Regions from separate parts of the Streptomyces sp. P6-2-1 genome, predicted to be linked through region 1. Evidence: riboswitches for the same ligand, from Rfam matches in the RefSeq annotation. Region 1 holds a riboswitch; each other region holds the start of a gene.
The links. A riboswitch is a leader RNA that binds a small molecule or an ion and turns the genes downstream of it on or off. The one in region 1 is predicted to bind cobalamin.

Region 1 (2,250 bases):
GTCCACGACCCCGGCGACGAGCCGCTTGCCGGGGAGGCCGCCCGCGGCGGCGAGCGCGTCGAGATTCGCGGCCGCCGCTCCCGTGAAGTCGAGCGCGAGCCCCTCCACAGGGGCCTGCGCGAGCACGGGCAGCGCGTCCCCGAGCCGGTCGAAATAGCTCGCGACGAGCAGTTCCGGGCGGTCGGAGCGGCCGCCGAGGAAGGCGTAGGCCCGTTCGGCGGCGGCGAGTTCGGCGGGGGTGCGGTCCTGGACGAGCGCGGGCTCGTCGAGCTGGACCCACTCCGCGCCGGCCGCGCGCAGGTCGGCGAGGACCTCCTCATACACGGGAAGGAGCCGGTCCAGGAGGCTCAGCGGAGCGAAGCCCGGCTCGGTGCCGGGCGCGGGCTTGGCGAGCAGCAGGTACGTGACCGGGCCGACGAGGACCGGCCGGGCGCGCAGCCCGAGCGCGAGCGCCTCGCGCAGCTCGCCGACCTGCTTCGCCGAGTCGGCGGCGAACACGGAGTCGGGGCTCAGCTCCGGTACGAGGTAGTGGTAGTTGGTGTCGAACCACTTCGTCATTTCCAGCGGCGCGACGCCCTGCGTGCCGCGCGCCATCGCGAAGTAGCCGTCGAGCGCGTCGGCGGCGAAGGCGGCGCGGTGGCGGGCGGGGACCGCGCCCACCATGACGCTCGTGTCGAGCACGTGGTCGTAGAGCGAGAAGTCGCCCGTGGGGACTTCGTCGGCCCCGTCCGAGGCGAGCTGTCGCCAGGCGGTGGCGCGCAGCTCACGTGCGGTGTCCTGGAGGCGCGCGGCGTCCACGCGGCCCTTCCAGTACCCCTCGACCGCCTTCTTCAGCTCCCGGCCGGGGCCCTGACGGGGGTAGCCGTACACGGTGGCGCGTGCTGCCGCGGCTGCGGACTTCGGTGTCACGGAGATCTCCTTCGCGAGATGAATCCCTGAGATCCCGGGTGTCCACGGGGTGCGAAGGAACGACGAAGCGGGCGGGACCTGTCGCGCTCCGCCCACTGTGCACGCCGACCCGCCCACGAGGTCACCGGGATGTCCGGGCGCGCTTCGGCACGCGCCCGGGCGACTGGCAGGTCTTCGGACTCGCGGGCACGCCCTCGTCGGAGGACACCTACTGGCCGTCGCTTCCCGGGTCCGTACGGACCCAGTGCGTATGACGGCGGTCGTTCCCGCTCACCGCTGCGGGGCAGTCCCGGATTCCCACCGGGTTCCCTCTTGCGACGCTCCCGCCTGGCGGGCGGGGCGAACCAGCTGCTGCGGGCAGTGTAGGGGGTGTGGGGGAGCGGGCGGCAGGGGTTTCAGGGAGTGGACCCTTCGGCAGCCGGCGTGGCGGTGACTTCGCGCGCCCGGGGCGCGGACTCCGCGGGGGCTCAGCCCTTCGCCGTGATCCCGGTCGTGTCGACCGGTTCGAGGATGCGGCGGCGGCACAGCAGGACGCGGCTCACCGGGTCGGTGGGATCGGGGTCGAGCCCAGGGCCGGGGAGCATGTCGACGTCGGTGGGCGCGGGGAACATGGCGCAGTGCGGGCACGTGCCCTGGGGGGTGAGCGGGGTGTCGCACGCCGCGTGCCGGAACTCGCGCAGCGGCCGGGAGCCGCCGAACTCGGTGCGGCCCCACACGCCGAGCCCGTACAGGACGAGCCACAGGCTCTCGCCGCGCGGCGTCAGCACGTATTCCTCGCGGGGCGGGGACTCCTGGTAACGGCGCTTGACGAGGATGCCGTCCCCGGTGAGGGACTGGAGGCGGGCGGCGAGGACGGCGCGCGGGACACCGAGGTGCACGAGGAAGTCGTTGTAGCGCCGTACCCCGTAGAAGGCGTCGCGGATGATCAGGATCGTCCACCGCTCGCCGATGATCTCCAGCGCGCGGGCGATGGAGCACTCCTGCCGCGCGTAGTCCTTGCCGAGAGCCATGCGGCCCACGATACCCGTTAGTCGGTTCGGTGAGCGAACCTACTGTGCTACGTTCGATCCGTTCAAGGTTCAGTTAATGAACTCATGGGGTGGCGGGCGGCGGCGACAAGCTCCCCCGCGCCCACAGGCCGGGAGGACGGGCATGGGGAGCGGTACGGACGAGACGACGAGGAAGGGACCCGTCCTCGGGGCACGGGAGCGCCCGCCCACCGGGGCCACGCACGTGACGGGACGGGGCGTCCTCGTCCTGACGACGGTCGCGACGATCCTCGCGATGATGAACTACACAGGTCCCCTCGTGACGGTCCCCGCCACCGTCGCGGACCTCGGG
Region 2 (2,250 bases), 5.6 Mb from region 1:
GGGCACGTGGGGCGTCGCGCTCACCGGGGTGCTGCTCCTCGCGGGCGCGGCGACGATCTACGTACTGTCGCGGCGCCAGCCGGTGAGCCACCACGACGTGACCGGCGAGGCCGAACCCGCCGGGATCGTCACGCAGGCACTCGCCTCGGTCGCGCCGCCGCCCGCGGGGACGCTCACGGTGCCGCTCCAGCCGACGGCGGCCGTGGCGCCGGACGCGCTGACCACGGCCCACCCCCCGCTCACGGCGGAACTCCCCGCCCCGCCGACGACGGCCGAGGCCCCGCGCCACACCGCGGGCTCCGGCACCGCGGCCTGAAAGGAACCCGCATGAATATCGACTGGGCGGCACTCGGCTCCGTCTTCGGCGTGAGCCTGCTCGTCACGGTGGGCCTCGTCGGCGCCTTCGCCCTCGGCATCGCGGGCCTCTCGCGTGCCTCGGCGGCGACGGCGGAGGACGGCGGCGCGGGCGCGGGCGGCGGTACGGGGACGGGCGGCGGTACGGGCGCGGGCGGCCGGGCGCTGCTCGCCCGGCTCGGCGCGTACGCGTGCTTCGGGGTGTGCCTCGCCGCGGTCGCCTTCGGGATCTACGTGATCGTGGGCTGAGACGGAGCGGCGGCACGGGCCCCGCGCGGTTTCCCGGCAGGGGGCGGCGCGGGGCTTTCGCGTGCCGGGGCGGCGGAGGAGGCGCGGGGACCCGGCGTCCCGGCCCGGCCGGTATGCCCCTCTTGCGTCAAGTGCGAGTTGACGCCCGGTCTCGGGGCGTGATGCACTGCCGGGGCCATTTCGGCGGCTGTGGAGGAAGTACCGGTGCGAATCCGGCGCGGTCCCGCCACTGTGAGCGGGGAGTGATCCCCGTAAGTCAGGAACTCCCGGCGCCGAATCACGTCGTACCAGGGCGCGGACCCTGAGAGTAGGACACCCCTCATGCCCGGCATCCGCCGCAGTGCGCACCCGCCAGCCCTCCTGTCCCCCCCGCGAGGCGTGACGGCGGACTGACGCCATGCCTGCCGGACGTGTTTTCGCGGTCGGCGCCACCGCCGGTCTGCTCGGCGACTCCCTCTTCGGCGACCCGCGCCGCGCTCACCCCGTGGCCGTCTACGGGCGCCTCGCGGGCCTCGCGGAGAAGGCGCTGTGGCGCGACCACCGGGGCGCGGGCGCCCTGCACACGCTGCTGTGCGCGGGCGGCGCCACCGCGCTCGGGGCCGTCGTGTCCCGTGCCGCGGCGCGCCGCTCTCCCGTCGCTTCCGCCGCGCTCACCGCGCTCGTGACCTGGACCGTCGTGGGCGGTACCTCGCTCGCGCGCGAGGGGCGGGCGCTCGCCGCCGCGCTCGAAGCCGGAGACCTCGCCGCCGCGCGCGAGCGCCTTCCGCACCTGTGCGGGCGCGATCCGCGCCACCTCGACGCGGAGGGGATCGCGCGCGCCGTCGTCGAGTCCGTCGCCGAGAACACCTCGGACGCGGTCGTCGGGGCGCTCGTGTGGGGCGCGCTCGGCGGGGTGCCGGGGCTCCTCGCCTTCCGTGCCGTCAACACGCTCGACGCGATGGTGGGCCACAAGTCGCTGCGGTACCTGCGCTTCGGCTGGTCGGCCGCGCGGCTCGACGACCTCATGGGCTTCCCCGGCGCGCGCCTCACCGCAGGGCTCGCCGCGCTCGCGGGCGGCGGGCCGCGTGCCGCGCTCGCCGCGGTGCGCGAGGACGCGCACCGGCACCCGAGCCCCAACGCGGGCCCCGTCGAGGCGGCCTTCGCGGGCGCGCTCGGGGTGCGGCTCGGCGGCACGCTGTCGTACGGGGGGCGGGTCGAGCACAGGCCGGTGCTCAACGCGCGGCGCGGGCGGGCCGTCGCCGTGCCGGACGTGGAGCGGGCCGTACGGCTCTCGCGCCGCGTGACGTGGGCGGCCCTCGGGGTGTGCGTCGCCGCGCGGCTCCTCGTGTCGCGGTACGTCCCCGGGCGTGCGCGGTGACCGGGGGCGGGCTGCTCGTCGCGGGCACGACCTCCGACGCGGGCAAGAGTGTCGTCACGGCCGGGATCTGCCGGTGGCTCGTACGGCGAGGGGTGAGCGTCGCGCCCTTCAAGGGGCAGAACATGTCCCTCAACTCCTTCGTCACGCGGGACGGCGCCGAGATCGGCCGCGCGCAGGCGATGCAGGCGCAGGCCGCGCGCGTCGAGCCGAGCGCGCTCATGAACCCGGTGCTGCTCAAGCCGGGCGGGGAGCGCTCCAGCCAGGTCGTGCTGCTCGGGAAGCCGCTCGGC
Region 3 (2,250 bases), 1.8 Mb from region 1:
GGCCGTACAGCTCGCGCGCCGGGATCGTCTTGCGGGCCAGGCCCTTCGCCTCGGCGGCACGGTAGGCGGCCTCGAACTCCTCGCCCCACAGGTCGGTCAGCTCGGGCACGTCGGCCGGCGAGAAGAGCGACCACGCGGCGTCGGTGGCGACGCGGCGCATGAACTCGTCGGGAATCCAGTGCGCGAGGTTCAGGTGGTGCGTGCGGCGCTGGTCCTCGCCCGTGTTGTCGCGCAGCTCCAGGAACTCCTCGATGTCCGAGTGCCACGTCTCCAGGTAGACTGCGGCCGCGCCCTTGCGGCGCCCGCCCTGGTTGACGGCGGCGACGGAGGAGTCGAGCGTCTTGAGGAAGGGGACGATGCCGTTCGAGTGCCCGTTGGTGCCGCGGATCAGCGAACCGCGCGAGCGGATGCGGGAGTACGCGATGCCGATGCCGCCCGCGTGCTTGGAGAGCCTGGCGACCTGGAGGTAGCGCTCGTAGATCGAGTCCAGCTCGTCCTTCGGCGAGTCCAGGAGGTAGCAGGAGGACATCTGCGGGTGCCGCGTACCGGAGTTGAAGAGCGTCGGCGAGGAGGGCAGGTAGTCCAGGCGGCTCATGAGCCGGTACAGGCTCGCGACCTCGTCGACGGCCGGGAGGCTGTCGTCGGCGGCGAGCCCGGCGGCGACGCGGAGGAGGAAGTGCTGCGGGGTCTCGATGACCTTGCGCGTGATCGGGTGGCGCAGGAGGTAGCGGCTGTAGAGGGTGCGCAGGCCGAAGTAGCCGAAGCGGTCGTCGCCCTCGGGATCGATGAGCGCGTCCAGGCGGGCCGCGTGCGCGGCGACGAACGCGGCCGTACGGTCCCCGATCAGGCCCTCGTCGTGGCCCACGGCGACGGAGGCGGCGAAGCCGCTCGCGCCCTGGCCCGCGGCCTCCTCGGCGATCGCGAGGGCCAGCAGGCGCGCGGCGAGCCGGGAGTAGGCGGGGTCCTCGGAGATGAGCCCGGCGGCGGCCTCGGTGGCCAGCTCGCGCAGCTCCGCCTCGTCGGCGTGGGCGCTGCGGCCGCGCAGGGCGGCGGCGGCGACCCGGCCGGGGTCGGTGTCGGGGAGATCGGCGGTGAGTTCCGTGAGGGTCCGCAACAAGGCGGTCCCGGGAAGGTCCTGCTCGGCCGCGACCGATGAGGCGGGATCTGCTGGCGCGATGGTCACTGGGTGGCTCTCCCTCGCTCGGCTGGGGGCCTGTGGTGCGGGGCGGCGACGGGACGACGGCAGCGCTTTCGGGCACACCGCGTCACGTCCCCGGCCCATTCCACGGGGCCCGGACGTCTGGCACCGCGCCCGGGTGGGACGGCGGCGCGCTTTCGGCAGGTCATCGGACTCGCAACACGCCACGGGGCGCGTCGCACACCGTTGCGGGACAGTCCCGGACTCGCACCGGATTCCCCTGCCGACAGCGAGGAAGAGCATACATCTGGGGGGCGGGCGGGAAAGGAGGCCCCAGATGTTGTGTCGGGGGCGGGGAGTGTTACGTGCGGGTCAACGGTTGTGGGGTGCCGACAAGGCGTCTCGTGCCCGGTGGGGTGACGGGGTGCGGTGGGGGCGGCGGCGTCGATCGTATGGCTTGAGGGGACCCCACAAGCGGGGTCGTACGGAGTTTTTACCGGCCGGATCGAGGGGTGCGCGTGTTCGGTTTTCGGTCGCGGAACGTGAGGGGCCGTCAGCGGGCACACGAACGCCGGAGCGGCCGAAAGTTCTCGGCCGCTCCGGCGTTCGCCGCCTGAGGTCAGTGCCCCGCCGTCTCCGGGACCGCCGGGGGAAGCTCCTGCTTCACGCCGGGGTCGCCCGCGTCCGCCACGTAGTCCGACGGCTGGGTCTCGTCCACGCCCTCCGGCGCCTTGAAGGCCCGCAGTACGACCGTGAGGACGACCGTCACGACGACGTTCAGGACGATCGCGGTCATCCCGATGTACCCGATCTCGCCCAGGCCGGGGATCGCCTTCGACGAGCCCCCGAAGTGGTCCTGGGTCGGCGAGGAGGTCGACCAGGCCGCCCAGGTCCCGTACGCCATCCCGGCCGCCCAGCCCGCGAGCAGCGCCCAGCGGTGGAACCAGCGCGTGAAGAGGCCGCCGACGAGCGCGGGGAGCGTCTGGAGAATCCAGATGCCGCCGAGGAGCTGGAAGTTGATCGCGACCGTCTTGTCCATGCCGAGCACGAAGATCAGCGCGCCGACCTTCACGAGCAGCGAGACGAGCTTGGAGATCCGCGCCTCCTGCGCG

Region 2: another riboswitch for cobalamin. It lies ahead of ACQYWQ_RS05290 (cobalamin biosynthesis protein); the one in region 1 lies ahead of metE (5-methyltetrahydropteroyltriglutamate--homocysteine S-methyltransferase).
Region 3: another riboswitch for cobalamin. It lies ahead of ACQYWQ_RS21380 (ribonucleoside-diphosphate reductase subunit alpha); the one in region 1 lies ahead of metE (5-methyltetrahydropteroyltriglutamate--homocysteine S-methyltransferase).

The regions. Positions count from the first base shown of each region.
Region 1 covers NZ_CP192513.1:6,818,286-6,820,535, forward strand. Annotated here, with positions in the region: gene metE (5-methyltetrahydropteroyltriglutamate--homocysteine S-methyltransferase) at 1-909, opposite strand, end outside; cobalamin riboswitch at 1,058-1,273, opposite strand; gene ACQYWQ_RS28720 (winged helix-turn-helix transcriptional regulator) at 1,377-1,919, opposite strand; gene ACQYWQ_RS28725 (MFS transporter) at 2,062-2,250, shown strand, end outside.
Region 2 covers NZ_CP192513.1:1,188,013-1,190,262, forward strand. Annotated here, with positions in the region: gene ACQYWQ_RS05280 (inorganic phosphate transporter) at 1-316, shown strand, start outside; gene ACQYWQ_RS05285 (hypothetical protein) at 328-603, shown strand; cobalamin riboswitch at 757-888, shown strand; gene ACQYWQ_RS05290 (cobalamin biosynthesis protein) at 1,001-1,960, shown strand; gene ACQYWQ_RS05295 (cobyric acid synthase) at 1,957-2,250, shown strand, end outside.
Region 3 covers NZ_CP192513.1:4,981,252-4,983,501, forward strand. Annotated here, with positions in the region: gene ACQYWQ_RS21380 (ribonucleoside-diphosphate reductase subunit alpha) at 1-1,183, opposite strand, end outside; cobalamin riboswitch at 1,321-1,441, opposite strand; gene mctP (monocarboxylate uptake permease MctP) at 1,758-2,250, opposite strand, start outside.